Linked DNA regions of Cryptosporangium aurantiacum. The protein of the gene in region 2 interacts with the protein of the main gene of each other region in a pairwise test. Links are inferred from orthologs where the notes say so. Each region holds a gene or a part of one and is shown on either strand. Other genes may lie near its edges.

Region 1 (14,889 bases), on a different replicon or contig from region 2:
TCGACTGGCCGGTCGCGCGGCTCGACCTGTCGATCGCCCGCGGCCTGAACGAGTACGCCGCGGACAACCCGTGGTTCGTCGACGTCCTGGACTGGATCTCCACGGTCGGGCACCCGGCCTCGTTCCGGATCGGCGCCACCGTGGCCGCGCTCTGGCTGCTCGCGGTGGATCGGCCCCGGCTCGCGCTCTGGACGTTGGTGACGACGTGGGGTGGCGCGCTGCTCGGCGTCCTGCTCAAGCTCTTGGTCGCGCGGGCGCGGCCGGTCCTGCCGGAGGCAGTCGCACACGCGGACGGCTACTCGTTCCCCTCCGGGCACGCGCTCGGCGCGTTCGTCGGCTGTGCGGTTCTACTGCTGTTGTGGCTGGACGCGGAGCGGCCCGAGCGGAAGGCGATCCCGTGGGTGGTGGCCTGCCTGGGCACGGTGGCGGTCTGCTTCTCCCGCCTGGGCCTGGGCGTGCACTACTTCAGCGACGTCGTGGGCGGCTGCGTCGTCGGCCTCGGTTGGGTGGCCGCGACGACGATCGTGTTCCAGGTGTGGCGCCGGGAGTCCGGCCTGCCCGCGGCGGACGTGGTGAACACCGGCATCGAGCCCGAACGCGCGGAGAAGGACGTCGACAACCGGCCGCTGCCGCGCTGGCGGGCGGCGCCGGCGGAGATCGCGAGGGCCCTGCCTCGCCTGGTGCCGTTCTGGATCGGCCTGGTCGTGGTCACTGCGGGTGTCGGGTGGCTGGTGACGAAGGTCTTCGGTGAGTCCGTGCTGGGCGACGTCGATCGCGAACTCCCGGTCTGGTTCTCCGACCACCGCACGACGACGCTGGACGATCTGACCGCTTTCGGGACGCTGCTCGGCGAGACCACGACGATCACGATCGTCACCGCGGTCGCGTTCTTCTTCGCCCGGCTGCTCTACCGGCGCTGGCTGGAGCCGGTTGTCATCCTGCTCGCGGTGGTCGGCGAAGTGTGGGGTTTCGTGCTGGTGGCCTGGTTGGTCGACCGGTCGCGCCCGCCGGTGCCGCAGCTCGACATCGCGCCTCCGACCAGCAGTTATCCGTCCGGGCACACCGCGGCGACCGTCGCCTGTTACGGCGTGCTGGCGGTGCTCGCCGCGCGCCGGACCCGGGTTCCGCGGCCCTGGCTGTTCGCCGGCGTCGCGCTCGCGGCCGTCGTCATCGGGGTCTGCCGGATCTACCGCGGCATGCACCATCCGACGGACGTCGTGGCCGGAGCGGCGTACGGCGCGGTGTGGCTGACGATCGTCGTGGTGGTCCTGTTGCGGAAATCACCTCAGCCCGAGGGGTTTACTGTCCGAAAGGTCAGCACTTAGCGCCGAACGTAGCTCTCTGTCATGCCGACGTCAGTACTGCAGTAGTCACTTGGGTAACCTCGGCCCTATGTGTGGAATCGTTGGCTACACGGGCCCGCGTCGTGCGGTGGACATCGTGGTGGAAGGCCTCCGTCGGTTGGAATATCGGGGGTACGACTCCGCCGGTGTCGCGGTGGTCGACTCCGCAGCCGGAGGCGGGGGCCGGATCGGCCTGGAGAAGAAGGCCGGCAAGCTGGCCAACCTGACGGCGGCGTTGGCAGAGCCCGACAGCCCGGTGGGGCCGAGTGACGCGGGCACCGCGATCGGTCACACCCGGTGGGCCACCCACGGTGGGCCGACCGACCGGAACGCGCACCCGCACCTGTCGGCCGACGGCAGCATCGCCGTGATCCACAACGGGATCATCGAGAACTTCGCCGCGCTCCGTACCGAGCTCGAGGACCGGGGCGTCGAGTTCCGCTCCGACACCGACACCGAGGTCGCCGCGCACCTGGTGGCCGAGGCGTACTGGTCGCTGGACGGGCAGAACCTCGGCCACACCAGCACCGACGACACCCCGGGCCGGCTGGCCGAGGCGATGCGCATCGTCTGCCGCCGTCTGGAGGGCGCGTTCACGCTGCTCGTCGTCCACCGGGACGTGCAGGGCGTCGTCGTCGGCGCGCGCCGCAACTCGCCGATGGTCGCCGGCCGTGGCCAGGGCGAGAACTTCCTCGCCTCCGACGTGTCCGCGTTCATCGAGTACACCCGCGAGGCCGTCGAGCTCGGCCAGGACCAGGTCGTCGAGGTCACCGCGGACGGGATCGTCGTCACCGACTTCGCCGGTGGCGCCGCCGAGGTGCGCGACTACCACGTCGACTGGGACGTCTCGGCCGCCGAGAAGGGCGGCTACGACTACTTCATGCTCAAGGAGATCGCCGAGCAGCCCCAGGCGATCGCCGACACGCTGCGCGGACGCCTGACCGAGCACGGCGAGATCTCGCTGGACGAGGTCCGCCTCTCCGACCAGGACCTCCGCGACATCGACAAGATCTTCGTCATCGGCTGCGGCACGAGCTACAACGCCGGGCTGGTCGGCAAGTACGCGATCGAGCACTGGACCCGGATCCCGGTCGAGGTCGAGCTCGCCAGCGAGTTCCGCTACCGCGACCCGGTGCTCGACCGCTCGACGCTGGTCATCGCGATCAGCCAGTCCGGCGAGACGATGGACACGATCATGGCGCTGCGCCACGCCAAGGAGCAGAAGGCGCGCGTCCTGGCGGTCTGCAACACGAACGGCTCGACGATCCCGCGTGAGTCCGACGGTGTGCTCTACACGCACGCCGGGCCGGAGATCGCGGTCGCCTCGACGAAGGCGTTCGTGACCCAGATCATCGCGGTCTACCTGGTGGGCCTGCACCTCGCGCAGATCCGTGGCATCAAGTACTCCGACGAGGTCGCGGCGATCGTCGACCAGCTCAAGGCGACGCCGGACGCGGTCGCCGAGGTGCTCACCACGATGGAGCCGGTGCGGAAGCTGGCCCGGGACCTGTCCGGGTCGCAGCAGGTGCTGTTCCTCGGACGGCACGTCGGGTTCCCGGTGGCGCTGGAGGGTGCGCTCAAGCTCAAGGAGCTCGCGTACATGCACGCCGAGGGCTTCGCGGCGGGCGAGCTGAAGCACGGTCCGATCTCGCTGATCGACGACGGGGTACCGGTGGTCATCACGGTGCCGTCGCCGCGCGGCCGGAGCCTGCTGCACGACAAGATCGTGTCGAACATCCAGGAAGTGCGGGCCCGGGGCGCGCGGACGATCGTGATCGCCGAAGAGGGCGACCACGCGGTCGAGCCGTACGCCGACCACATCATCCGGGTGCCGCGGACGACGACGCTGCTGGCGCCGCTGACGACGGTGGTGCCGCTGCAGGTGCTGGCGTGCGAGATCGCCGCTGCCCGCGGCAACGACGTCGACCAGCCGCGCAACCTGGCGAAGTCGGTCACGGTCGAGTAGTCGGCGCGCGCTTCGACACCAAACCGGCTTTTACGGGCCCGTAAAAGCCGGTTTGATGTCGGTCGAGGGCGGCGCGCCCTACGGCGCGATCGCGCCGCCCCGCGGCGCGCCCGGCCCGCGGCGCGTCAGCGCCTTAGGGACCAGCCGCCGTCGGAGCTGATCACCTGGCCGGTGACCCAGCCGCCCTCGGGCCCCGCGAGCCACGCGATCAGGTTCGCGGCGTCCTCGGGGCGTCCCCAGCGCCCGAACGGCAGTTTCACGTCGTCCAGCACCGCGTCGGACGCCCACCCGGTGTCGGTCGGGCCGGGGTTGACGCAGTTCACGGTGCTGTGCGGGGCGAGTGCGGCGGCGAGGCTCGGCGTCATGCCGGCGAGCGCCGCCTTGCTCGCCGCGTACGGGATCTCGGCGGGCATCGGCCCGTGCACCTGCCCCGACGTGAGCAGCACGACCCGTCCGGTGGTGTCCGCACCCGGGGTGGCCAGTTCCGCAGCCGCTGCGCGAACCGCGGCGAACTCCTTCACGAGCAGCAGCGTGGAGCGCGTGTTGACCGCGTACGACAGGTCGATCTCGGACGCGGTCAGCTCGGACAGCGGCGCCCACGGCACCGACCGCGCGTGGTTGGCGACCACGATGTCCAGGCCGCCGAACTCGTCCAGCGCCGAGCTGACGAGCGCGCGCGGCGCCGCCGGGTCCACCAGATCGGCCACCGCGACGGCGACGCGGGCGCCGTCCGAGGCCAGCGAGGACGCCAGCGAACGCAGCCCGTCGGCGTCCGCACCCCAGGGCTGCTCCGCGTCGTGCGGCTCCCACCCGTGCAGCAGGACCGCGGCCCCGTCAGCCACCAACCGGCGGGCGATCGCGGCGCCGATGCCGACTCGGCGGCTGGCGCCGGTGACCAGGGCTACGCGTCCAGAGAGAGGTGCCACGCCAGCCACCGTGCCACCAACCGCGGCCGACATGCCAGGGTGTAGGCGTGATTGTCAGCGTCGGCATCGATGTGGTGCTCGTCGAGCGGTTCGCCACGGCCGTGGCGCGCACGCCGCTCCTCCTCGATCGCCTGTTCACGGCCGGGGAACGGCTGAGTCGGTCGGGCCATCCGCGGTCGCCGGAGTCGCTCGCGGCGCGGTTCGCCGCCAAGGAGGCCGTCGCGAAGGCGCTCGGCGCGCCGCGCGGCCTGGCGTGGCACGACTGCGAGATCGTCCCGGACGCCGACGGCCGCCCGTGGCTGACCGTGACCGGTACGGTCGCCGAGGTGGCCGCGCGGATGAAGATCACCCGCTGGCATCTGTCCCTTTCGCACGATGGCGGCATCGCGTCGGCGATGGTCGTCGCGGAGGCAGCGTGAGCGAGAACGTGCTGACCGGCGCCTGGCCGGTGAAGGCGATCCGGGCCGCCGAGCGCGAAGCGATGGCGCACCTCCCGTCCGGCGGGCTGATGCGCCGCGCCGCCGCCGGGCTGGCGCGGCGCTGCGCGGCTCTGCTGGCCGACGCGGGCGGCGTCTACGGAGCGCGGGTCGTCCTACTGGTCGGCGGTGGTGACAACGGCGGTGACGCGCTGTACGCGGGGGCCGCGCTCGCCCGCCGGGGTGCGGTGGTGCGTGCGGTCGCTGGTGTGCAGGACGAGCGGGTGCACCGGGCCGGGCTCGCCGCACTCCGCGCCGCCGGTGGCAGGCTGGTCGAGCTCACCGATCTCCGCGACCGGCCGCCGGTCCTTGTCGTCGACGGGCTGCTCGGCATCGGTGGCCACGGGGGACTGCGCCCGGACGCGGCCCGGCTCGCGTCCGCCGCCGACGAGTGGCGCGCGAACGGGGCGGTGCTGGTCGCGGTCGACCTGCCCAGCGGCGTCGACGCCGATACCGGTGAGGTCGCGGGCGCGGCGATTACCGCCGACGTCACGGTCGCGTTCGGCAGCCTGAAGACCGGGCTGCTGGCCGGTGACGGCGCGGTGCGGGCCGGTCTGGTCGAGGTCGTCGACATCGGCCTGAGCTTTCCGGAACCGCCCGCGGCCCGGCTGGTCACCGCCGAGGCGGTCAGCGACTGGTGGCCGCGCCCCGGCCCGAACGACGACAAGTACACCCGCGGCGTCGTCGGCATCGCGGCCGGGTCCGAGCAGTACCCGGGAGCGGCGATCCTGAGCACCGGTGGCGCGCTGTCCGGCCCGGCCGGATACGTCCGGTACGCCGGTGCGGCCCGCGATGCGGTCCGCACGGCGCACCCCGAGGTCGTCTCGGCGCGGTCGGTGGCCGAGGCCGGTCGGGCGCAGGCCTGGGTGGTGGGCTCGGGCCTCGGTACTGACGACGACGCGGCGGACGCCGTCCGCTGGGTGCTTTCCACGGACCTACCGGTGCTGCTGGACGCCGACGGGCTGACGATCGTCTCCCGTGATCTGCACCTGCTGCGCGACCGTAGGGCGCCGACCGTCCTCACGCCGCACGACCGGGAGTTCGCGCGGCTCGCCGGCGACGTCGGCCCGGACCGCATCGACGCCGCCCGCCGCGCCGCGCGGGACCTCGGCGCCACCGTCCTGCTCAAGGGCTACCGCACGGTGATCGCCGGCCCGGACGACGGTCCGGCGTACGTCGTGGCGGCCGGCGTCCCGGAACTCGCCACCGCAGGCACCGGCGACGTCCTCTCCGGAGTGATCGGTTCGCTGCTGGCCGGTGGGCTCGCCCCTGCCGAGGCGGCAGCGGCCGGCGCGTTCGTCCACGGCATCGCCGGGCGCCTCGCGAGCGAAGCCGGCCCGGTCGTCGCGTCCCGGGTACTCGGGCGGCTCCCGGAAGCGGTTGGACGCGTCGTGTCATAACGGACGGACAGCCGTGGGGTAACGATCGCGGATCTCCCCATCGACCGGTGGTGTTGATACCTACCCTCGGTGTATGCGGCGTTCCTACTTCGCGGGCCTGGCGACGGGCCTCGCCGCCGTGCTCGTGGTGGTGCTCGTCGTCCTGTTCTTCCAATGGCTGGGGGCGGAGAAGCCGCTCGCCCTCCCCGGCGGTGACTCGTCACCCCGCGAGGACACCGGCGGCCACGCGCGTTCCTTCCCGCCGAACCTGCCACCGGCACCCGCCCCGGTCGTGCCGCCCTCCCCGATCAAGGAGGGTTGCACCTGGGTGATCCCGCACGTCGAGCAGGCCATCGCGCTGCTCGACACGCTGCCGACGATCAACCCCGACATGCCGGCCTGGAAGCAGGTCCACGCCGACCTTCAACTCGACGCACAGCGGGCTCCCCTGGCGATGCGGCCGCACATCCGCATCGTCGACCGGGCCGTCGCACAGGCGCTGTACTGGTTCGCCACCAGCGACCCACACCCGTTCATCCAGATCGCGGAGGCTCGCGCCGCCGCCGACGAGTTGCGCCGGATGTGTGACCAGCCGCCGCTGCCCCCGGCGCCGAGGACGCCGGAAGCGCCGTCCCCCAGCCCCACACCCACGCCCACACCCACGCCGAGCCCGACGCCGACGATCCCGCCCGACGTCCGCGTCTAGCCCGCCCCACGGCGCGCGGAGCAGCCCTTGCGGCCAACCCGCGGCCGTGGGCTGCCCCGCGACCGCTGCGAGCGCCTGGGAGACTGGGTTCCATGGTGCAAGCGGAAGCGGTGATCGACCTCGATGCGATCCGCGCGAACACCGCCTACCTGGCGGAGCGCGCGGCAACCCGGTCGGCGGCGACGATGGCCGTGGTCAAAGCAGACGGTTACGGCCACGGCGCGGTGCCGTCGGCCCGCGCGGCGCTCGCCGGCGGTGCGACCTGGCTCGGCGTGTCCACGGTCGGTGAGGCGCTCGAGCTCCGGGCCGCAGGCATCGACTCTCCGCTGCTCAGCTGGCTCAACGCGCCGGGCACCGACTTCACCGCCGCGGTGGTGAGCGACGTGGATCTGGGCGTGCCGAGCATCCCGCTGCTGGACGACGTCGTCGCCTCCGCGAAGCGAGCCGACCGGACGGCCCGGGTGCACCTGAAGGTCGACACCGGACTCGGGCGCTCCGGGGCGACCCCGGCCGACTGGCCGGATCTGCTCACCGCGGCGGCGAAGGCGACGGCGGAGGGCACGGTCGAGGTGGTCGGTGTCTGGAGCCACTTCGCCTGCGCCGACGAGCCGGGCCACCCGTCGATCGCCGCACAGATCGGTGTGTTCCATGAGGCGCTGGAGGTCGCTGACCGGCACGGCGTCCACCCGCAGCTGCGGCACATGGCGAACTCGGCGGGCACGCTGACGCTGCCGGAGGCCTACTTCGACCTCGTGCGGCCCGGGGTGTCGATCTACGGGCTCTCGCCGAACCCGGGCCACGTGCCGGCCGAGGCGCTCCGGCCCGCGATGACGCTGCGCGGCCGGGTGCTGATCGCCAAGCGGGTACCGGCCGGACATGGCGTCTCGTACGGGCACACGTACCACACGAGCGCGCCGACCACGCTCGCCGTGGTCCCGCTCGGCTACGGCGACGGCGTCCCACGGCACGCGAGCAGCGTCGGCCCGCTGCTGCTCGGCGGGGTTCGCCGCCGTATCGCTGGCCGGGTCTGCATGGACCAGTTCGTCGTGGACGTCGGCGACGACCCGGTGTCCGACGGCGACGAAGCCGTCCTGTTCGGTCCCGGCGACCGGGGCGAACCCACCGCCGACGACTGGGCGGAAGCGGTCGGCACGATCAACTACGAGATCGTCACCCGAATCGGTGCGCGGGTGCCCCGCACATACGTCGGGGCAGGAGCGTAAGCGTGGCGAAGAGTGACCCGAAGGCCGCGCAGGCGGCCGCCAAGGTGGCGACCGAGAGCCTGGCCAAGGGCGGGATGACGGCCGCGTTCGGCCTGGCCGGTGCGCTGGTCGGGGCGCTGGCCGCCGGTGCCGCTGCCGGCGTCGCCGCGGAGCGGTTCGCGGTACGCCGACGCCGCAGGGCTGGCGATCCGTACGCCGACGAGCCGTTCGGCGCGCTGCCGTACGACAGCGCGCAGGTCGTCACCGCCGACGGCGTCGACCTCTACGTCGAGATCGTCGAGGCCGACGGCGAGCCGGATCTGACCGTGATCTTCGTGCACGGCTTCGCGCTGGACATGGGGACCTGGCACTTCCAGCGGCGGGTGTTCACCGGTCACGAGGACCCGCGGCTGCGGATGGTCTTCTACGACCAGCCGGGCCACGGCCACTCGGGGCCACGCCCGGACGGTGACTACACGATCGACCAGCTCGCCGACTCGCTGGCCGAGGTGATCGCCAAGGTCGCGCCGGACGGGCCGCTGGTGCTGGCCGGCCACTCGATGGGCGGCATGACGCTGATGGCGCTCGCCGAACGCCATTCCGAGCTGGTGCTCGACCGGGTGGTCGGGGTCGCGCTGATCTCCACGTCGGCCGGTCACCTCGACGACGTCGCGCTCGGGTTCCCGCCGATCGTCGCGTGGCTGCGCGGTGCGCTCACCCCGACGCTGGCCAAGGTGCTGCGCTGGCAGCCGACGATGGCCGAGCGCGGACGCCGGTCCGGCAGCGACCTGGCCTACCTGCTCACCGAGCGCTACGGGTTCGGCACCTCGAACCCCAGCCCGGCGCTGGTCGAGTACGTCGAGCGGATGAACGACGGCACAAAGGTCGAGGTCATCGCCGGGTACCTGGCCACGCTGTCGCAGCACGACCGGTACGCGGCGCTGGAGGCGTTCGCGGACCTGGAAACGCTCGTCGTCTGTGGGGACCGCGATCAGCTCACCCCGGTCGAGCACACCCGCGAGATCGCGAACCTGCTGCCGAAGGCGGCGCTGCTGGAGATCCCGGACGGCGGCCACTGCACGCTGATGGAGCACGCCGACGCCACTAACGACGCGCTCGCCCAGCTGTTCCAGCGCGCCGCGGCGGTGGCGGCCGGGCGGCGTCCCACGACGGCGCCCGAGCGAACCGAGGTCTCGGCCGCGAAGCAGCGCCGTGGGTGGGCGCGTCGGGCCGGGAAGCAGCAGCGGCGTGCGCTGGATCGGATCCTCCGCCGGAAGGGTGCCTGATGGAACTCACGACGCCCGACGACACCCGGGCGCTGGGCCGTACGCTGGCGCCGCTGCTCCGCGCCGGTGACCTGATCGTGCTGGTCGGCCCGCTGGGGGCCGGGAAGACCCAGCTCGCGCAGGGGATCGGTGCCGGGCTCGGCGTCCGCGGTGCGATCACCAGCCCGACGTTCGTCATCTCCCGAGTGCACCCCCCCGACCCGACCCGCGGCGGTCGGCTTCCCCTTGTCCACGTGGACGCCTACCGCCTCGGCGGTGTCGCGGAGGTCGACGACCTCGATCTGGACGCCGACGTGGACTCCGCGGTCACGGTGGTGGAGTGGGGCGCCGGGCTCGTCGAGCAGCTGACCGACGGTTACCTGGAGATCCGCCTCGACCGGGACGACGAGACCGAGGTCCGCACCGCCACGTTGGTGCCGCACGGCGGTGACTGGGCCTCGCGGCTGACCGAGCTAGGCGCTCTCTCGGGGAAGTAGCCGGATCATCGGCACCGCGCCGAGCAGCGAGGCGGCCGAGGCCACCGCGAACACCGCGGCGACCGACACGGCAGCGATCAGCGCACCGGCGATCGCGGCCCCGATCGAGCTGCCGACCAGGAACGCGGTGATCAGCCAGGCGAACGCCTCGGTCACCGTGCCGGTCGGCGCGAGGCGGTCGATCACCAGGAACACCAGCGTGATGATCAGCGGCAGGAACAACCCGCTGACGACGCTCAGCACGAGCGCGAGCGGGAACACGCCGGACGTCGTCGGGACAAAGGCGAGCGGCAGGTAGCCGACGCCGAGCCCGCAGAGCAGCCAGGGCAACACCCGGCCCGGCGACACCCGCTCGGACCGGCCGGAGAACCAGACGCCGCCGATCAGCGCACCGCTGGCGTTCGCCGCGACCAGCCAGGTGGCCCAGCCCCGGTCCCCGGATGCTTCGCCGAACGCGGCCGCCGCGACCGGGAACGTCCCGACGGTCAGGCCGACCAGCAGCATGCCGAGGTAGACGCGGCGCAACCGGGGCGGACGCAGTGCTCCGGCCCAGTGCCGCTCCTCGACCTCCTCCGGACGCCAGCCCCGTGACTGCGGAGCAGCCGCGAACCAGAGCGTGCCGACCAGCCCGATCGCCGCGGCCGCGTACAGGCCGCCTGCCGAGCCGAAGCTCCCGGCGACGAGCACCAGCAGCGGGCCGGTGACGAACACCAGCTCCTGCGAGGCGGCGTCCAGCGCGTAGACCCGGGGAACATCCGGCGCGGGCAGCACGGTCGGCCAGATCGCCCGGAGCCCGGGTTCCACCGGCGGTGTGGCGACGCCCGCGACCACGGCGACCACGATGCCGCCGACCGTGCCGACGAACGGCAACAGCGCGAGGGCGACCGAACACGCGACCCCCGCGCCGACGATCACCCGGGTCTGGCCGGTGCGGTCCATCCAGCGGGCGAGGACCGGCCCGCCGATCGCCGAGCCCGCGGTGTACGCGGCGGCGAGCAGGCCCGCGACCCCGTAGCCGGCCGATTCGCCGCGGCTGAAGAGGACGAGCGCGACCGGCACCATGCCGGTCGGTAGGCGTCCGAGCAGGCTGGACGCGAGCAGGCGCGCCACGACGGGCCGGCGGAGCAGCGCGAACGGGGACGTGGGGACAGCAGTCTGCGACATCGGGCTTCCCGGGGAGACGAAGGGGCAGGGGTCTACAGACCCGCTGCTCCTGGGAAGTCGCCGCGCTCGCGGTCGTCGCCGTAGAGCGGCAACTGGACCTCGAGCGAACGCATGCCGCGAGTATGCCGTATCGGCGGAGGGCTGCCACTCATTAGAGTTTCCCTATCTGTTCAGTAGGGAGGATCTGACGATGAGCGTGACCGACGATCTGCTGGCCAACGCCGAGCGTTACGCCGCGAACTTCGACAAAGGTGACCTGCCGCTGCCGCCCGCCCTGGGCGTCGCGGTGCTCGCGTGCATGGACGCCAGACTCAACCCGTACGGCGTGCTGGGGCTGAAGGAGGGCGACGCGCACGTCATCCGGAACGCGGGTGGCGTCGTGACCGCCGACGAACTGCGCAGCCTGGCGATCAGCCAGCGGCTGCTCGGAACCACCGAGATCATCCTGATCCACCACACCGACTGCGGCATGCTGACGTTCACCGACGACGAGTTCAAGGCGTCGATCCAGGCCGACACGGGGCTCAAGCCCGCGTGGGCCGCGGAGGCGTTCAGCAACCTCGAGGACGACGTCCGGCAGTCGATCGCCCGGATCAAGGCCGACCCGTTCATCCCCCGTAAGGAGTCCGTCCGCGGCTTCGTCTACGACGTGGCCACCGGCAAGCTCGCGGAGGTGCCCGCCTAGCTGGGCAAACTCCTGCGCCGGGCGCGGCGCGATGGCACCATGCTGTCAATGACTGATGACACGGTCATTGATTCCTCGCCGTCGCCGCCGCCGTCCGGAGGTCCCCCTTGCCGCTCACCGTCGCCTCGATCCTCGCCGAGACCGCCGCTCGGCGTCCGACCCACCCCGCGCTGGTCCTCGGCGATCTGCGGCTGCCCTACGCCGCCGTCTGGGACCAGGCCAAGCGGTACGCAGCGGTCTTCCGCGCCCAGGGCATCGGCCCTGGTGACCGCGTCTCGATCCTGATCCCGAACACGCCGCACTTCGTCTTCGCGTACTACGGCGCGGCGGCGCTCGGTGCCGTCGTCGTCCCGGTGCACGCGCTGCTGCGGGCCGAGGAGATCGAGTACGTCCTGCGTGACTCCGGATCCAAGCTGTTCGTCTGCGCGGGCCCGCTGCTCGGTGAGGGCGCCAAGGGTGCGGAACTCGCCGAGGTCCCGCTGCTCACCGTTTTGGGAGACATGGGCCCGCAGACCGACGCTCCGCGTCTCGACGAGCTCGCCCAGCAGACCGAACCGGTCCGCACGTACGAGCAGGCCGAGCCGGACGACGTCGCGGTGATCCTCTACACGTCGGGCACCACCGGCAAGCCCAAGGGCGCGATGCTGACCCACCTCAACATCGTGATGAACGTGGACTCGAGCGTGATCTCCTCGTTCGACACCAGCCCGGACGACGTCGTGCTCGGCTGTCTCCCGCTGTTCCACTCGTTCGGCCAGACCGTCTCGATGAACGTGACGTTCCGCGCGGGAGGGACGCTGGTGCTCATGCCGCGCTTCGACGGCCCGGGTGCGCTGGCGCTCATGCTCAAGGAGAAAGTCACGAACTTCATCGCGGTCCCGACCATGTACATGGGGCTGCTGGACGCGATGAAGCAGTCCGAGAGCGACGAGAAGCCCCCGCTGCGCCTGGCGATCTCGGGCGGCGCGTCGCTGCCGCTGACCGTGCTGGAGGAGTTCGAGCAGGTCTTCGGCATCCCGGTCTACGAGGGTTACGGGCTGACCGAGACGTCGCCGGTCGCGACGTTCAACCAGAAGGGCTGGCCGACGAAGCCGGGCACGGTCGGACGGCCGATCTGGGGTGTGGACGCCGAGATCGCGCGGCCCGAGATCGAGGAGCGGATCGAGCTGCTGCCCACCGGCGAACTGGGCGAGATCGTGATCCGCGGCCACAACATCATGAAGGGCTACCTCAACCGTCCGGAGGCCACCGCCGAGGCGATCGTCGACGGCTGGTTCCGCACCGGTGACCTGGGCACCAAGGACGGGGACGGCTACATCACGATCGTCGACCGCAAGAAGGACATGGTGCTGCGCGGCGGGTTCAACGTCTACCCGCGCGAGGTCGAGGAAGTCCTCATGCGCCACCCCGACGTCGCGCAGGTCGCGGTCATCGCGGTTCCGCACCCGACGCACGGCGAGGAGGTCTGCGCGGTGATTGTCCCGACGGCCGGTTCGACGCCGGACGCCGAGCAGATCATCGGGTGGGCGAAGACGCACCTGGCCGGCCACAAGTACCCGCGGATCGTCGAGTTCGTGGACGCGTTCCCGCTCGGGCCCAGCGGCAAGGTCCTGAAGCGCGAGCTGAAGACCCAATTCGGCTGATAAACACCGCGAACGCCGCCGACCAGGGGTTTAGTCGGCGGCGTTCGGTGTGGGTCGATGGTGCAGGTGGAGGCGCCTGATCCGGACGATGGTTGCCGATCCGTAATCGAAGAGTGATGCGGCCCCGGCTGAGCGTCTGACAAAACAGTGGAGCTTCGTACCGGAGTGACCGGTACGAAGCTCCACTGGTTACGTGAGGCCTAGGCCTCGATCTGCAGGTTGTTCAGGACGTACTCGCAGCCGGTCTTGATCTGCGACTCCTGGTCCGCCCACTGGCAGCGAACCTGGATCTCCTTGGTGCCGTTGAACATGAAGTAGCTGTAGGCCTTCGCGGTACCGAAGTCGAACTGGTAGAAGTACCCCTTGTACCCGTTGTAGGTCACGTTCTGCCGGGTAGAGGGGTCCTGCCCGATTCGCCGGACCAGGCCGTCGAACTCGGTCTCCAGCTGCGAGTCGCTGACCGTGCTGGTGTCCGCCGGGAGCGTGTACGAGTCGAGGATCAAGAAGTCGTTCTCCTCGGTCGCGGTCGTCGCCATCGCCGCCGTGTACTCGCTGCTCGCCCCGGTCGACTCCGAGCTCGGAGCGGTGACCTCCTGGAAGCCCGCGGGCAGCCGGGTGGTGAACGGCGCGCCGGCCGGGGCGACCTCGGGACGGCTGGTGTCGATCGACGGGCCCGCGCTCGGGGCCGCCGAGGTGGGGCCACTCGACGGCAGGCCGGAGATCGGCGCGCTCGGCGTCGGGTCCGCGGTGTCGTCGGTGTCGGTCTTCGAGATCAGCCAGGTACTGACGCTGCAGACCGCGATGATGATGACGACCACCGCGACGATGCCGCCGACGATGATGCCGGTCTTGCTCTTCTTCGGCGGGGCCGGCGGCGGGAAGCCGCCGGGGGCGCCGTAGGCAGCAGCGGGGTTCGCGTACGGGTCCGCCGGAGGGGCGTACGGGTCCGCGCCGTACGCACCGGCGCTGGGGTTGCCGTAGGCGCCTGCGCTCGGGTTGGCGTACGGGTCACCCGGGGGTAACTGGGAGGTGGGGTTCGCCGGCGGCTGCTCGTACGGCACTCCAGAGGTGGGCTGGCCGTACGGGCCACCGGAGCCCGGCTGGTTGTACGGAGAGCCGGACTGGGGCTGGTTGTACGGGGTGCCGGACGACGGCGTGCCGTACGGGTTGCCGGGCTGTCCGTACGGGTCGGACGGCTGCTGCCCATAGGGCTGGTTCGGGTCGTAGCTCATGCGACGACCTCGCTCACGCTGTTGTCGACGCCCCGGGTCATCCGACCCGGTTCGAGCCAGCCGATCATCATCCCTACCTCGTTCCGTTCTCTCCGGTTGATTTGTCCAGCGCGCTCATGGGGGGCGCTGGGTGGAAACCGAGAGGCCACTCGTACTTTGGGCTCACCAGCCCCGATTCCCACCAAGAATGCTGTGTCGGCGACTTTTCCGGTGTGCCGATGCCGACGCAAACAGTGTCGCGTACCGGACACAGTTGTCGCACAGTCGGTCAAGCACCAGGGGCTGTCCCGACCTTCAATCGAGACCGATCGTCGGTGGTGCGTGTCAGCCGATCGTGAGCGTTGCGAGCAAGTCGTCGCATCCACGAATGATCTCCACCTTGTGGTCGGCCCATCGGCAGAGTAC
Region 2 (14,934 bases):
CGGTGTGCTCTCGCCGCACGCGACCGTGTTCGCGACGATCCCTCGCGGCGAGGAGGAGAAGACCGACGAGCCGCGGCTGACCGTCGGCTTCGCGATGAGCGAGGTGCTGCAGCCCGAGGACATCGGCCGTGTCGCGATGGTCGAGAAGGTCGCCGCCGCGGTGAAGGTCGCGATGGAGCGGGCGGGCATCACCGACCCCGCCGACGTGCACTACGTCCAGACGAAGACGCCGCTGCTGACGATCCACACGATCCGGGACGCCAAGAGCCGCGGCAAGACCGTCTGGACCGAGCACACCCACGAGTCGATGGACCTCTCCAACGGCACCACCGCACTGGGTATCGCGGTCGCGCTCGGCGAAATCGACATGCCGACCGACGCGGACGTCATGCACAACCGCGAGCTCTACTCGTCGGTGGCGTCCTGCTCCTCCGGCGTCGAGCTCGACCAGGCCCAGGTCGTCGTCGTCGGCAACGCCCGGGGCGTCGGTGGGCGCTACCGGATCGGGCACGGCGTCATGAAGGACGCGCTGGACTCCGACGGCATCTGGGACGCGATCCGGTCCGCGGGCCTGGAGCTGCCCGAGCGTCCGCACCCGAGCGACCTCGACGGGAAGCTCGTCAACGTGTTCCTCAAGTGCGAGGTGTCGCAGGACGGTGTGGTCCGCGGGCGCCGCAACGCGATGCTCGACGACTCCGACGTGCACTGGCACCGCCAGATCAAGGCCACGGTCGGCGGTGTCACCGCGGCGGTGACCGGCGACCCGGCCGTGTTCGTGTCGGTGTCCGCCGCCCACCAGGGCCCGGACGGCGGCGGCCCGGTCGCCGCGATCGTGGACCTCGGCTGAGCTGAGTAACGTGGCCGGCCGTGAGCATCGTCGGGATCGTGCTCGCGGCCGGCGCGGGGCGCCGCTTCGGCCGCCCCAAGGCCCTGGTCGAGTACCAGGGTGAACGTTTCGTCGACCGGGCCGTGCGCCTGCTGCGCGACGGTGGCTGCGATTCCGTGCTCGTGGTGGCCGGCGCGGCCCCGCTGACCGTCGACGGCGCGACCGTCGTCGACAACCCCGGGTGGGACGAGGGCATGGGCTCGTCGGTCCGGGTAGGCCTGACGGCCGCTTCCGCGGCCGATGCGGTGGTGCTGGTCCCGGTCGACACACCCTTTCTCGGTCCGGACGCCGTACAGCGGCTGATCTCGGCGTACCGCGACGGCGCATCGGTGGTGGCGGCGACCTACCGCGGCACGCGTGGCCATCCGGTGCTGATCGCGGCGCAACACTGGGACGCCGTGCGGGCCGGGGCCCGGGGCGACGTCGGCGCTCGCGCGTTCCTCGCCGCCAACCCCGCCCTGATCACGCCGGTTGCCTGCGACGACACCGGCCGCCCCGACGACGTCGACACCCCGGACGCCCTCCGTTAGTGGTGTGATCCGCGCTATACCACAAGATAACCGGACGAAAACCTTCACAGGTGCGTGTTCGGAGCCGACAGGTAGCGCGAAGGGTGCACGCGAGCCCTCACCACAGGGGCTCATCACGGGGGAGCAATTCAATGCGGCGGATGATCAGCACCACGCTCCGGACTGCGGCGTCGGTCGGCACGGCGTTCGTCGGGGCGACGCTCGCCCTCACCAGCCCGGCCCTGGGAGCCCACGCGCAGGCCGCTGAGGCACAGGCGGGGCACCCGGCCGGTTCGGCCTGGACCGCGAACAGCGACGGCCGCCTGCTGGTCGACAACGGCCGCGACATGGACCAGGTCGCCGCGGGCAGCACCAAGACCCTGCTCGCCGGTGAGGCCTTCCAGCGCAAGTACGGCGCGTACTCCAAGGACGGCCGCAAGATCGTCTACTCCGACCAGGGACGCACCGGCTTCGGCGCGCAGGTCTGGATCATGAACGCCGACGGCTCCGGCCGCCGCCAGCTCACCAAGCTCGACACCGAGGCGTTCGGCCCCGAGCTCTCCCCGAACGGCGCGCTGATCGCGTACCAGAGCCAGGGCGCGGTCTGGGTGATGAAGGCGGACGGCACCGGCGCCCGCAAGGTCTCCCGGGACGGCTTCTACTACGGCACCGGCATCAGCTGGGCCCCCGACAGCACCCGCTTCGCGGTGACCCGCGGCCAGCTCGACGAGCGCAGCGGCGAGCCGTTCAACATCGAGGTCGTCACCGTCAAGGCCGACGGCACCCGCGAGACCGCGCTGACCCGCAACGGTGGCGACAAGAACAGCCCGGCCTGGAGCCCCGACGGCAGGACGATCGTGTTCAGCCACGCCACCGCCGGTGGCAACTACGACCTCTGGACGATGAAGGCCGACGGTACGAGCAGCCGCCAGATCACCCGCACGCCGAGCGTCGGCGAGCAGGACACGGTGTGGGCGCCGACCGGCACCTCGATCGCGTACGCCGCGTGGGCGCAGGCCACCGAGAGCGAGCCGCGGGTGATGAAGGCCAAGGCCGACGGCACCGCCGCCAAGTCGCTGAACGCCGTCGGCTACCCGACCAGCTGGAGCTGATCCGGCCATGAGGACACCCCGCGCCTACACCGGCCACCGACGCCCGTCGGCCCGCCGCCCGGTCTCGCGTCGCACCGCACCGAGCCCGAACGGCTCGACCAGACCACCCGAGCGCAGGCATCTGCCCCCGCCGATGCGCCCACTGACGTAAGAGTCCACCGACCCGAGGAGGTGATCGCTCGAGAACTCCACACCACGCCACAGAGTCACTGCGTCATAAGCGGTCGGGCCGGTTCGAATCTCTCGAACCGGCCCGACTGTCGTTCACTTCCAGGTCGTCTGGTCCTGAAGCTTCCCGGTCACCCGGAACCCTGCGGCGATGCGCAGCGCGTCGGCGTGAGCCGCCTGGATACTCGCCCGCGTGTCGATGCTGGGGGCGAAGCGGACCTCGGTGGTGGTCTTGTCGACCCTCGTGACCTCCGCTCGCCAGGTGCCGACGGGTCGCGGCCGATTCACGGTGGTGTTATCGGTCTTGGAGGTGGCGTAGTCGACCTGTGCCTTCACGTCCTGATAGCTGGTGCCGTACTGCACGTGAACCCAGGCCAGCGGGCTCCCGATCTCGCCGGTGATCAGCTCGAACACCGGGTGCGGTAGTGGCTCGGCCAGCGAGTACGGAAGCGGGGTGGGGGTGCCGGGCTGCACTTTCAGCGCCTTCGCGACCCGCACGGCGACGTCTTGCGGATCGGTGAGGCCGCCGATGTCGACCAAACCGATCGCGTCCGGAGCCCACTGGAACCTCAGCTGGCCGACCCGGCCGGCCGGACCGCCCCCGTTCATCCGGGAACCCTCCGGGTACCAGCTGGAGGGCTCGCCGTTCACGTCCGGCCCGGGGGCGCCCGGCGGCACGGTCCTCGGGATCGCCGCGCCCGGCACGGACGCCGGCGCGAGCACCGGCTCGACGACGATGCGCTTGCGGGGCGCCAGGTAGACCGTGATCACACCCTGGTGATCGGCCGAGGAGTAGGTGATGCGGATGTCGCTGGCCGTGATCCGCGTTTGCGTCGGGATGTAGCCGCCCGGCAGCCACCCCGGAGTGACCCGGAGCTTCAGCGGATCGAAGCTGGTCGGTGCTTGCCTCGGGGTCACCGGGGGCGCCGGGCGGTCGCGCACCGCGACCGCCACCACGGCCGTCGCCACCGTCACCAGCAGGACCAGCGCCGCCGCCCCGATGGCCACTAGGCGCTGCCGCAGGCGCCGCTGCCGCCGGGCGGTCTCGACCGCCAGGTACGAGTCCACCGCGGTGCGCTGCGGCGTCTCTGCCGCGACGTCGTTCAGCAGGGTGCGGAGTGCCGTTTCGTTCATCGTCCACTCCTCGTGTCGGCGGGGTGGGTTTCGTCGGGGAGTACGCGGCGCAGCGCCGCGATGCCCCGTGCGGTGTGGCTCTTCACCGTGTTCGCCGGGCAGCCGAGCGCCTCAGCCGTCTCGTCCACCGAAAGGTCTGCGTAGTAACGGAGGACCAACGCGGCACGCTGCTTGGCAGGCAGGGTCGCCAACGCGGCCCGCAGGGCCAGCGTGGCGGCCGGATCCGGGCCGGTGGACGCGACGTCCGGCAGCCGGTCGACCAGGACCACGCGGCGCGCCCAGCCCGCGCGCTTCTCGCCGAGAAATACCCGGACCAGCACCGTGCGGGCGTACGCGTCCCGGTTGGTCGCGGCCCGCGCCTTGCCCCAGTGCAGGTACAGCTTCACGAGCGCGCCTTGCACGAGGTCGTCGGCCCGGTGACCGTCCTGGCAGAGGACGTACGCCAGCCGACGTAACGCCGGTAGCGCGGACCGGACGTACTCGTGGTACTCGTCGTCCACAGATGTTCCTTTCGCCGCGGCTCTGCTCCTAAGAGCGGGCTGCGTGCCGTGCAGGTTGCGGCAGTGTGCGAATTCGATGTCGGGTACCGGTCGCCCGGGGCGCTGCGGCTACGTGTCTGCGTAGAATTGCGCGGCGTGACGCTCCGTCTCTATGACACCGCCAGCAGGTCGATCCGCGATTTCGTCCCGGTCACCCCGGGGCGTTGCGGGATCTACCTGTGCGGTCCGACGGTGCAGTCCGGTCCGCACATCGGGCACCTGCGCTCGGCAGTCAACTATGACGTGCTGCGGCGCTGGCTGACCCGCTCGGGTTACGAGGTCACGTTCGTCCAGAACGTCACCGACATCGACGACAAGGTTCTCGCCAAGGCGGGCGACCTCGAGTGGTGGGCGCTCGCGTACGCCAACGAGCGCGCGTTCGCCGACGGTTACGCGACGCTCGGCTGCCTCCCGCCGACGATCGCTCCGCGGGCGACCGGTCACGTGCCCGAGATGATCGAGCTGATGCACACGCTCATCAACCGCGGCCACGCGTACGCGTCCGAGGGTGACGTGTACTTCGACGTCATCTCCTACCCCGAGTACGGCGCGCTGTCCGGGCAGCGGATCGACCACGTGCAGGGTGACGGCGCGGACGATCACTGCAAGCGTGACCCGCGGGACTTCGCGCTGTGGAAGGGCCGTAAGCCGGAGGAGCCGGCGAGCGCGTCCTGGCCGACGCCCTGGGGCCCCGGTCGTCCGGGTTGGCACCTGGAGTGCTCCGCGATGGCCGGCCGGTACCTCGGCGAGACGTTCGACATCCACGGCGGCGGCCTCGACCTGGTGTTCCCGCACCACGAGAACGAGATCGCGCAGTCCAAGGCCGCCGGGTTCGGGTTCGCGAACTACTGGGTGCACCACGCGCTGCTGAACCTCGGCCCGGAGAAGATGAGCAAGTCGATCGGCAACGTGATCGACCTCGCCCACGTCCTGGGTCTGGTGCGGGCCGTCGAGGTGCGCTACTACCTGGCGACCCCGCACTACCGTTCGACGATCGACTACAGCGAGGAATCGCTGCTCGAAGCCGCGGTCGGCTACCGGCGGATCGAGAACTTCGTCGAGCGGGCGACCGAGCGGGTGGGCGCGGTCGAGCCGGCGTTGGCGCCGGCGTTCGTCAACGCGCTCGACGACGACCTGGGCACGCCGGCCGGGATCGCGTCCGTGCACGAGGCGGTGCGGGCCGGTAACGCGGCGCTGGCGGCCGGTGACGACGCCGCGGTGCGGTCGGCGCTGGCCGAGGTGCGCGGCGGCCTGGAGGTCTTCGGGCTCGACCCGGCGGAGTGGGCCGCGTCCGGCGGTGACTCCGGTGAGCTGCGGGGCGTCGTCGACTCGTTGGTGGCAGTTGCTCTCGAGCAGCGTCAAGCTGCGCGGGCGCGGAAGGACTACGGCGCCGCAGACAGCATCCGGGACCAGCTCAAAGAGGCCGGTATCGTGGTGGAGGACACTCCAGCGGGTCCACGCTGGACCCTGTAACCCCCTCCTTAGCGAAAGAGCCACCACATGCCCGGCAACAGCCAGCGCCCCAACCGCCGCAAGGCGGGCACCAAGAAGGGGCCGGTCGTCGGTTCGGGTGGCCAGCGCCGCAAAGGGCTGGAAGGCAAGGGCCCGACGCCGAAGGCCGTTGACCGGTTCAAGCACCCCGCGTCGAAGCGGGCGGCCTCGGCGGCGCGGCGTACCGCGTCGCCGTCGGCCGACCGGGCCCGCACGAGCCCCGGGCGCCGTGCCCAGGGCTCGCGGGAGGGTGCCGAGCTGCTCGTCGGGCGCAACCCGGTGGTGGAGGCGTTGCGGGCCGAGATCCCGGCCAGCGCGTTGTTCCTGGCTCTCGGCGTCGACATCGACGAGCGGATCAACGAGGCGGTGCAGACCGCGGGTGACCGCGGCCTGTCGATCATCGAGGTCAGCCGCACCGAGCTCGACCGGATGACCGGGGGAGTGCTGCACCAGGGCATCGGGCTGAAGGTGCCGCCGTACGCGTACGCGGATCTGCCGGACGTGCTGGCGGAGGTGTCGGGGCCGCCGCTGCTGGTGGCGCTGGATGGGGTGACGGATCCGCGCAACCTTGGTGCGGTGGTGCGATCGGCTGCGGCGTTCGGTGCTTCCGGGGTGATTCTTCCGGAACGGCGTGCGGCGGGCATGACCGCCACTGCCTGGCGGACGTCGGCCGGTGCGGCGGCTCGTCTGCCGGTGGCTCGCGTCACGAACCTCACCCGGACGCTACGGTCGCTGCAGGAGCAGGGGTTCACCGTTCTCGGTCTGGACGCCGACGGCGAGGTGAGTTCCGACTCGTTGGAGGTCGGCACCGATCCGGTCGTGATCGTCGTGGGCTCGGAGGGCCGCGGGTTGTCCCGGCTGGTCGGCGAGGCCTGTGACCAGCGGGTTTCGATCCCGATGACGAGCGACACCGAGTCGTTGAACGCGTCGGTGGCGGCGGCTGTGCTGCTGGCCGAAGTGGCTCGGCAGCGCCGCCAGTCCTGAGCTGACACCGCACTCCGCCCCGGGGGCGACGCCGTCCGGTCCGGCCGCCTAGCGGCCGGACCTCACAACGGCAGCAGGCGGCGGAGGCGGTGGCGGGCCGGGCGGAGCGCCAGCCCGAGCGCGATCCCCAACACCAGCCCGTAGGTGTTGTCCGCAACGTCCCGGGTATCGCAGAACCGGTCCAGCGGCAGTACCCGCTGGGCCGATTCGACCGCGAGCGGCAGCAGGAGCGCGAACGCGCTCAGCGTGAACGGCGTCCAGAGCGTCGCGGGCTTGCGCGTCCCGGTCAGCGCGACGAACGCGCCGAGCGGCACGAACATCCAGACGTTGAGGCTGCGCCCGTTGATCCGCCCCTCGAACGGCCACGGAAGCCAGTCGGGTCGCCAACCGGCCTGGACGCATCCCCATCCCTGCCAGTAATTCGCGAAGCCTGCGGGCGCCGGAGTGAGCGTCACGATCGCGATCGCGGCCACGCTCAACACCAGCCCGATCGCGACCAGCGGATGGGTTCCCGCGTGTCGTGCCAGCGGGCGCCACGTGATCGCCGCCAACGCCAGGACGGCCGCCGCGACGAGCGCGATCGGTAACAACTCGCTGGCGATGCCGACCCCCAGAACGTAGAAAGACCTGCGCCGAACCCGTCGGCGCAGGTCTTTCCTACTCTACGAAGGTCAGTCGAGACGCTTGCCGCTCTCCGCGTGGAAGGCGTGCACCTCGTCCTTGTTGATCTGCAGGTGGACGGTGTCGGCGAGGCCCGGGATCGTGCGACCGTCGGTGCGGGTCACGATCCGCGTGTCCTCGCTCTCGATCTCGGCGTGGCCGTACACGTAGGCGTCCGAACCGAGCTCCTCGACCAGGTCGACGATGACCGGCAGACCGGTGCCGTCGGAAACCACGCTGATCGCCTCCGGGCGGAAACCGATCGTCACGGTCTTGGCGCCACCCTCACCGGCGGCCGTGACCTGCTCGCGGGTCAGCGGCACGACGATGTTGCCGAGCTTGGCGCCGTCCTCGGTCAGCGGAACCGTCTTGAGGTTCATGGCCGGCGAGCCGATGAAGCCTGCGACGAACGCGTTGGCCGGCTTGTCGTAGAGCGTGCGCGGGGTGTCGCACTGCAGGAGCAGGCCGTCCTTGAGGACCGCGACCCGGTGGCCCATCGTCTGCGCCTCGACCTGGTCGTGCGTGACGTAGACCGTGGTGATGCCGAGCCGCTTCTGCAGGGCGGCGATCTGCGAACGGGTCTGGACACGCAGCTTGGCGTCCAGGTTCGAGAGCGGCTCGTCCATCAGGAAGACCTGCGGCTGGCGGACGATCGCCCGGCCCATCGCGACACGCTGACGCTGACCACCGGAGAGCGCCTTCGGCTTGCGGTCGAGGTAGGGCTCCAGGTCGAGCAGCTTCGCGGCCTCGCGGACCTTCTCGGCGATCTCGGCCTTCGGGGTCTTTTTGAGCTTCAGCGCGAAGCCCATGTTCTCCGCGACCGTCATGTGCGGGTAGAGCGCGTAGTTCTGGAAGACCATCGCGATGTCGCGGGCCTTCGGCGGGAGGTGCGAGACGTCCTTGTCGTTGATGAGGATGGAGCCCTCGTTGACGTCTTCGAGGCCGGCGAGCATCCGCAGCGACGTCGACTTGCCGCAACCGGAGGGGCCGACCAGAACCAGGAACTCACCGTCGTGAATCTCGAGGTCGAGCTTGTCGACGGCGGGCTTGGTGGAGCCGGGGTAGATCCGGCTCGCCCCCTTGTACGTGACCGTAGCCATGGTGCAGTCCTTTCCACCGGCAGGAACGTGCCGGACGATCCGAGTGGTGAGGACGGTGCGGACAGCTCCGCCTCCCGCGAACGGACATCAGGTCCGATCGTGGAGCAAAGATAACTCGCACATGTCGGTGACGTTGCTGTTCAGGGAAAGACAGTCGACGGCGTTCGCTATTGGTCGGATTTACTATTCGTGGCAATAAGTAATTGAGTGCTATCGGTGGGTAATCTTTATGCCCATGAATCGTTTCAAACCCGCACGAGGGGTGTGTCGATGACGTACATCACAAAGTCGCTCGGTTACCGGCGGGTATACGGACGGCGCTTGATCGGTTAGGGTCCGCCCATGGCCCAGCGGCAGCCCCGTCGGACCGCCACGCTCGCGTCGCTGGCGGCGGAACTCGGCGTGTCCCGCACCACCGTCTCCAACGCTTACAACCGACCGGACCAGCTCTCCCCTCAGCTGCGTCAACGCGTTCTCGAGGCCGCCAAGCGGCTCGGGTACCCCGGTCCCGACCCCCTTGCGCGCTCGCTGCGTACCCGGCGGGCGGGCGCGATCGGTCTGCTCCTCACCGAGGCGCTGTCCTACGCGTTCCGCGACCCGGCCGCGGTCGAGTTCCTGGCCGGCCTGGCACGCGAGTGCGAGGACGCCAAGACCGGTCTGCTCCTGGTACCCGCCGTCCCGGGCGCCGGCACCGACCCGGCGCTCGCCGCGGCAGCCGCCGTCGACGGCTTCATCGTCTACTCGCTGCCGAACGACGACCCGCACCTGGAAGCGGCGCTCGCGCGTCCGCTGCCGACCGTCATCGTCGACGAGCCGTTGGACGCGTCCGGAGCCGACTTCGTCGGTATCGACGACCGCGCGGCCGCAGCCAAGGCCGGCGCACACTTGGCCGAACTCGGGCACCGCAAGATCGGCATAATCTGTAGCCGGATCAGCTCGCAGCGCGGCCCCGGCGGTCAGGCCAGCCCCGAGCGTCAGCGGCTCTCGCCCTACGACGTCGTCCGGCTGCGGCTCGACGGGCTGTTCGACGGGCTGAAGCTGGACCGCGAGGAAGTCCCGGTCTGGGAATGCTGGGAGAACACGATCGACTCGGCCGCCGGAGCGGCCAAGGAGATGCTCGACCAGTACCCCGAGCTGACCGCCGTGGCGTGCACCACCGACGTGCTGGCGCTCGGCACGATCCAGGCCGCTCGCGCCATGGGGCGGCAGGTGCCGTCGGATCTGTCGGTGACCGGCTTCGACGACATCCCCGAGGCCACGGTCAGCGGGTTGACGACGATCCACCAGTCGCACGCGGAGAAGGGCCGGGCCGCCTGGCGTCTGCTCAGCCGCGACGACCGCGACGAGACGCCGACCATGCGGGCCACGATTCCGACCGAACTGCGCATCCGACAGACGACGGCCGCGCCGCGCTGAGCCCCGCTCCCGGGAAGTGGACCCATCTAGGGCAGCTCTGGCTCCCCCATGTGGGTCCACTTAGCTGTCCAGCCAGCTGCTGGCCTTTGATACGTGCCCTGGGTCTAGTTGGATGGGCGGGTGCCCTCGGTGCGGACCAACTCTGACCTGTACCTCGCGATGTCCCGACTCGGGTCCTCCACCCGTAGACCACTGGAGGAGTTCCTGCGCGCCTGGTGGTCCACCGGGTACGACCACAGCGACGACAAGGCACTAGAACCCGACGAGCTGGTGACCTGGGTGCGAGACGCGCTGGAGTCGCCCGCTCCGCCGTACGAGCGATACTGGGCCCGGGAAGATCTAGGGCTGGAGGACCTGGACGGATTCTCGTCCTGGTCCCGGGTGATCCGCGCGCAGGTCTGCGATCTTCAGGAGATGGCGTCGTCCGGCGTCTTACGTACTCAGGCCAGCTACCTGGGCCTGGACGCCCCCCGGCCGGCCGGCACCGGACGCAGGCCGACGACACGCCGCTGGTTCAACCTCGATGTGGCCAGCTACCTGGAATCGGGCGTGATCGCGACGGTCGGCGGGTGGCGTCCGGAGTTCGAGGACGCCGTGGTCGACCAGGCGCCTCCGGAGCCGCTGGTGATCGGCGCGTTTGACTGGAGCGACCTGACGAGGTTCGTGATGGGTGCGCAGACGCACCAGTGAGCGGCGTCGGCCACACCCGCGCCCGGGGCGGCGCGGGGGTGCGGGGAGAGCGGCTACGATCAGGCGTACCTGCTGGTGTGGCGCAATTGGCAGCGCACCCGACTTGTAATCGGGCGGTTAGGGGTTCAAGTCCCCTCACCAGCTCTCTGACCAGGTGGTTAATCCCGGCGCGGCAGCGCGGCCCGCTAGCGCCCTGCAGTGGCTGACCAGAGGACTCCTGACGAGTCACACCGCGCCGTGGGCGGGTGCAGCAGCTTTGATCCGACGAGCCAATTCGATGTCGTGCTCAGCGACTCGGCCCCAGTGGGCCATGGCGGCGTTCAGTGCGGTCAGCTCTCGACGGGCGCGGGCCGAGCCGGTGTCGACGGCGATCGCGACGGACTGTCATGTGCGCCTAAGACGCGAGTTTGGCAGACTGCGGCGGCTGCCTGCTGCCGTCGACCAGTGAGGGCGCTGACGATGCTCGACGAACACGTCCAACCCAACGAGACCATCGTGCCGTTGCTGCCCTGCGTGGCGCCGAAGGAGACCCTGGCCTTCTGGCGGGCTCTCGGATTCGCGGTGACGTACGAACAGACGAAGCCTTACCTCTACCTCGCGTTTCAGTGGAGCGGGTTCGACTTGCACTACGGACGCGCGTTCAGCGGCATCGACCCGTCCGAGGAGACGACCGGTGGCTGCCTGGTGATGGTCGATGCGGTCGCGTCCTACCACGCGGTGTTCACCGAGGCGATGCGGCGTGAGTACGGGAAGGTGCTCGCGAAAGGACTTCCCCGGATCACTCGGTACCGGCCGGGCGCTTCGCGGTTCACCATCATGGACCCGTCCGGGAACTCGATCGTCTTCATCCAACGGGATGAGCCGATGGAGCTCGAATACGGGGGCTCCAAGCAACTGCAAGGACTTACCCGGGTCTTGGATAACGCGCGGATCCTGCGTGAGTTCAAGAACGACGACCGGGCCGCCTTCCGAGCGCTGAACTCAGGTCTGCGCCGTCACGGCGACAGCGCCTCGGCCGTGGAGCGGGCTATGGCGCTGGCGGCGCTCATCGAGGTGTCTACAGCACTGGCGGAACCGGAACGGGTGCCGGGATGGGGAACCGAGCTTCAGCGATTCGACCTGACCGAGGAGGAGCGCCGTCAGGTGGAGTCGGCAGTTTCCGACCCCACGCTGCTCGAACCGTGGATGCCACCCCGGGCGTAGGCCATTTCGAGTTCTAAGTAGCTCGGGTCCGGTGGGTAGCGCATCGTGTTGCCCGTCTGGATGAAACCGACGCGTCGGTAGAACGCTTTTGCCCGGTCGTTGACGTCGAGCACGAACAACCGGATCCGGTCCGGTGCCACCTCGGCGAGGGCCCAGTTGACGGCGGCGCGGGTGACGGCGGCGGCCGTGCCGAGGGAGCGGCCTCGGTAGGTGGGGGTGACGTACACGCCGACGAGCATGGCTGAGACGTGGTCGAGGATGTCCGTCTCGCGGAATATGCCTGCCATGCCGACGAACCGCCCGGAGGGGTCGGTGGCCACGAAGCGGGCGCCGCTGGTGCCGGCGGCGGTGGATTGCGCTCGTTCCTGCCACGCGTCGTCCGGGAGCGCTAGCGCGTCGTCGTACTGCTCGACGAACGCCAGCGGTGAGTCTTTCAAGGCTTCCAGCCGCAGGCGGCGCAGCTCCGGCCACTCGGAAGGACGGATCCGTCGCACCTGGTAGCTCACGTGTCCAAGGGTACAAACGTGCTCTGAGCTGCGAGGTTTCGGTTGCAGGTTGCAACGAGTGGCCTAGAATTGCGGACGACCGTAGTGGAACCGGGCGAGGCGTCCGGGTGAATTTTCGGAGACTCAGGCCCAGTGGATCCTTCGACGCCTGGTTGGTCGCCAGGGCCCGAGGAGCGGGGCCGAGGCAGAGGCCCGGCGACCGGGCGCGCGCCGGTCAGGGGTGGCCGGGTGGGACGGGCATCGGTTGGGGGTGCTGCTGCCGGGCGGGCGTCGGTCGGTGGGCCGCCGCAACAGCTTGCATGGTCGGCGAATCAGCACGACGCATGCCCCCCGGGTCGGCAGCCGCCGAGCAAGGGCGGACGGCACAAGCGCACCCGCTCCGCAGCCTTCCGCATCGTGGCATCACTAGCCGCCATGGTGGTGCTCGCGACCGGCTCGGTCGCTGCGTTCAGCGCCTGGGGCCAGGAACAACCGGAGAAGCAACAGCAGGAACAGCGCGCAGCCGCGCCGAGCCCAAAACCGCCGCAAACCGGCTTCGAACCCTACGTCGACATGGGGTACTACCCGCCGTTCGACCTCGCAGGCTCGCTGCACACCGCCGGAGTGAAACAGTACGTCCTCGGCTTCATCGTCGCCGGGGACGGATGCACGCCCACCTGGGACGGCGAGGTCCCGCTCGACGACGAGGAGATCGCCGAGAGGATCACGCAATTCCGCGCCGAGGGCGGCATGGTCCGGATCTCGTTCGGTGGCGCGGCCGGGGCCGAGTTGGCGTCGGTGTGTGACTCGGTCAGCGCGTTGACCGACGCCTACCAGCGCGTCATCGACACATTTTCGGCCACCGCGCTGGATTTCGATGTCGAGGGCAACGAGCTGAGCAACACAGCCGCCCACACCCGCCGCGCACAAGCTATCGCCGCGCTGCAGAAGCATGCCAGGGCCGCGGGCAAGACGCTCAACGTCGCGTTCACGCTTCCGGTGAACCCTAGTGGCTTCACCGCTACCCCGATCCGGGTACTGAACGCGGCAGCCGCCAACGGCGCGGCGGTCGACGTCGTCAACGTGATGGCGATGGACTACGGGCGCTGGGCCGCGCCGGACCCCGAAGGGATGATGGGGACCTACGCGATCCAGGCGATGACGAACGCGCACGCCACCGTGCGGAAGATCTTTGGGCTCTCCCCTGAAGAGGCGTGGCGGCGGATCGCGGTCACCCCGCTGATCGGCGTCAACGTACCGGCGACCGAGGTGTTCTCGATCGAGGACGCGGTGAAGGTGACCGCGTTCGCCAGGGAGAAGCGTGCCGCCTACGTCTCGATGTGGTCGATCACCCGCGACCGGCCGTGCCCCGAGGGTGTCACCGCCGACGCGGACTCCGACACATGCGCGGGCAACGCCCCGACCGAATACGCGTTCACGCGAGCGTTTCTCGGCTGAACGGGGGTACCCCTGGAGCATGCCTCTCAGCGCTCAGCCCCCGGGCCGACGGGGCACTGTCGGCCACCCGTACAGCCCGCTCAACCTGCGGCTGGCCCTGGCCGTGTTCGGCTTCGTGGCGTCGGCGGTGCTGGCTGCCCTGTTGTTTGCCGCTGGTCAACCGGTGCCCGGCTGGGTCGCGGTTGCGCTGGCGGCCGTGGCACTGGTCGACGCGGTCGTCGTCCAGCTCCGGCGTCGGGCGCGCCACCGCACCGACCCGAGCCACCACTCATTCTTCGAGTGAAAGCTCGGCCAGAACGGCCGAGATGCTTCCGGTCCGCGCGAACGTGCGGCGCTGCCGCTCCGCGCCGGTCCCGACGTGCTGCAACCGCTCCAACTCAAGGGTGACGACGTCCGCGTCACCATTTCGGCGCAGCGCCGGCCCGAGTGTCTCCAGCAGCTCGTCGACGAGCGTCCAAGCCGGGCGCGCCCGTCCCACCCGGGGGTCGAGCAGCGTCCCGGCGAGCCCGGTGTGCGCGGCGTTCCAGTGGGCGGCCCGCAGCAGGTGGTCCGGCACCCGTCCGGAGTCCAGCGAACCGGCGAGCGCGGTCGCCACCAGCCCGCGGACCAGGCCGGCGACCAGCACGGTGTCCCCGACCGTGGGGCAGACGTCGGCTACCCGCACCTCGACGGTCGGGTAGGTCGTCGACGGGCGGCAGTGCCAGAGCACCATCGTCGCGTCGAGCATCACTCCGGAGGCGACCAGTGCCCCGACGGTCCGGTCGTACTCGTCCGCGGATTCGAAGTGGGGGATCGGGCCGAGGCTCGGCCAGCGGTCGAGCTGCACCGATCGCCAGCTCGCGTAGCCGGTGTCGGCCCCGGCGTGCAGCGGCGAGTTCACGGCCAGCGCCTGGACGACCGGTAGCCACGGCCGGATCCGGCGGCAGACGTCGATCGCCGCGGCCCGGGACGGCACTCCGACGTGCACGTGGCAGCCGCAGACCGCGGGGTCACGTGCGATCGGGCCGTAGTGGCCGGCGATCGCGGCGAAGCGCGGGTTTGTGGTGGTTCGCCGGTCGGTGTCGGAAACCGGTGTGGCACCGACGGGCACGACGCGAGC

What was found.
Region 1: the proteins of rlmB (region 2) and BUB75_RS19890 interact in binary tests that used the Escherichia coli proteins (3 or more experiments, as listed by UniProt). The link is inferred for Cryptosporangium aurantiacum from one-to-one orthologs.

Annotation. Positions count from the first base shown.
Region 1 is NZ_FRCS01000005.1:478,165-493,053, reverse strand. The notes cover bases 4,033-6,888. They hold BUB75_RS19890 (NAD(P)H-hydrate dehydratase), read left to right. Parts: upstream 4,033-4,665; coding sequence 4,666-6,111; downstream 6,112-6,888. Other genes in these bases: BUB75_RS46350 (hypothetical protein), read left to right, coding at 6,185-6,796; BUB75_RS19895 (holo-ACP synthase), read left to right, coding at 4,283-4,654; BUB75_RS19900 (SDR family oxidoreductase), read right to left, coding at 4,033-4,268. In the rest of the region: BUB75_RS19910 (phosphatase PAP2 family protein), read left to right, coding at 1-1,325; glmS (glutamine--fructose-6-phosphate transaminase (isomerizing)), read left to right, coding at 1,393-3,309; more of BUB75_RS19900, read right to left, coding at 3,435-4,032; alr (alanine racemase), read left to right, coding at 6,889-8,019; BUB75_RS19875 (alpha/beta fold hydrolase), read left to right, coding at 8,022-9,284; tRNA (adenosine(37)-N6)-threonylcarbamoyltransferase complex ATPase subunit type 1 TsaE, read left to right, coding at 9,284-9,760; BUB75_RS19865 (MFS transporter), read right to left, coding at 9,737-10,924; BUB75_RS19860 (beta-class carbonic anhydrase), read left to right, coding at 11,115-11,609; BUB75_RS19855 (long-chain-fatty-acid--CoA ligase), read left to right, coding at 11,717-13,252; BUB75_RS45325 (hypothetical protein), read right to left, coding at 13,453-14,484; BUB75_RS19845 (hypothetical protein), read right to left, coding at 14,809-14,889. UniProt on the Escherichia coli protein: Bifunctional enzyme that catalyzes the epimerization of the S- and R-forms of NAD(P)HX and the dehydration of the S-form of NAD(P)HX at the expense of ADP, which is converted to AMP.
Region 2 is NZ_FRCS01000002.1:448,192-463,125, reverse strand. Bases 4,935-7,835 are described here. They hold rlmB (23S rRNA (guanosine(2251)-2'-O)-methyltransferase RlmB), read left to right. Parts: upstream 4,935-5,848; coding sequence 5,849-6,823; downstream 6,824-7,835. Other genes in these bases: BUB75_RS08890 (ABC transporter ATP-binding protein), read right to left, coding at 7,495-7,835; BUB75_RS08895 (VanZ family protein), read right to left, coding at 6,886-7,413; cysS (cysteine--tRNA ligase), read left to right, coding at 4,935-5,821. Outside these bases: bar (barbiturase), read left to right, coding at 1-847; BUB75_RS08925 (nucleotidyltransferase family protein), read left to right, coding at 868-1,416; BUB75_RS08920 (TolB family protein), read left to right, coding at 1,557-2,507; BUB75_RS08915 (hypothetical protein), read right to left, coding at 2,772-3,809; BUB75_RS08910 (SigE family RNA polymerase sigma factor), read right to left, coding at 3,806-4,309; more of cysS, read left to right, coding at 4,445-4,934; more of BUB75_RS08890, read right to left, coding at 7,836-8,583; BUB75_RS08885 (LacI family DNA-binding transcriptional regulator), read left to right, coding at 8,926-9,999; BUB75_RS08880 (hypothetical protein), read left to right, coding at 10,129-10,689; BUB75_RS08870 (VOC family protein), read left to right, coding at 11,149-11,892; BUB75_RS08865 (GNAT family N-acetyltransferase), read right to left, coding at 11,829-12,398; BUB75_RS08860 (chitinase), read left to right, coding at 12,795-13,835; BUB75_RS08855 (DUF6343 family protein), read left to right, coding at 13,855-14,118; BUB75_RS08850 (carboxylate-amine ligase), read right to left, coding at 14,104-14,934. UniProt on the Escherichia coli protein: Specifically methylates the ribose of guanosine 2251 in 23S rRNA.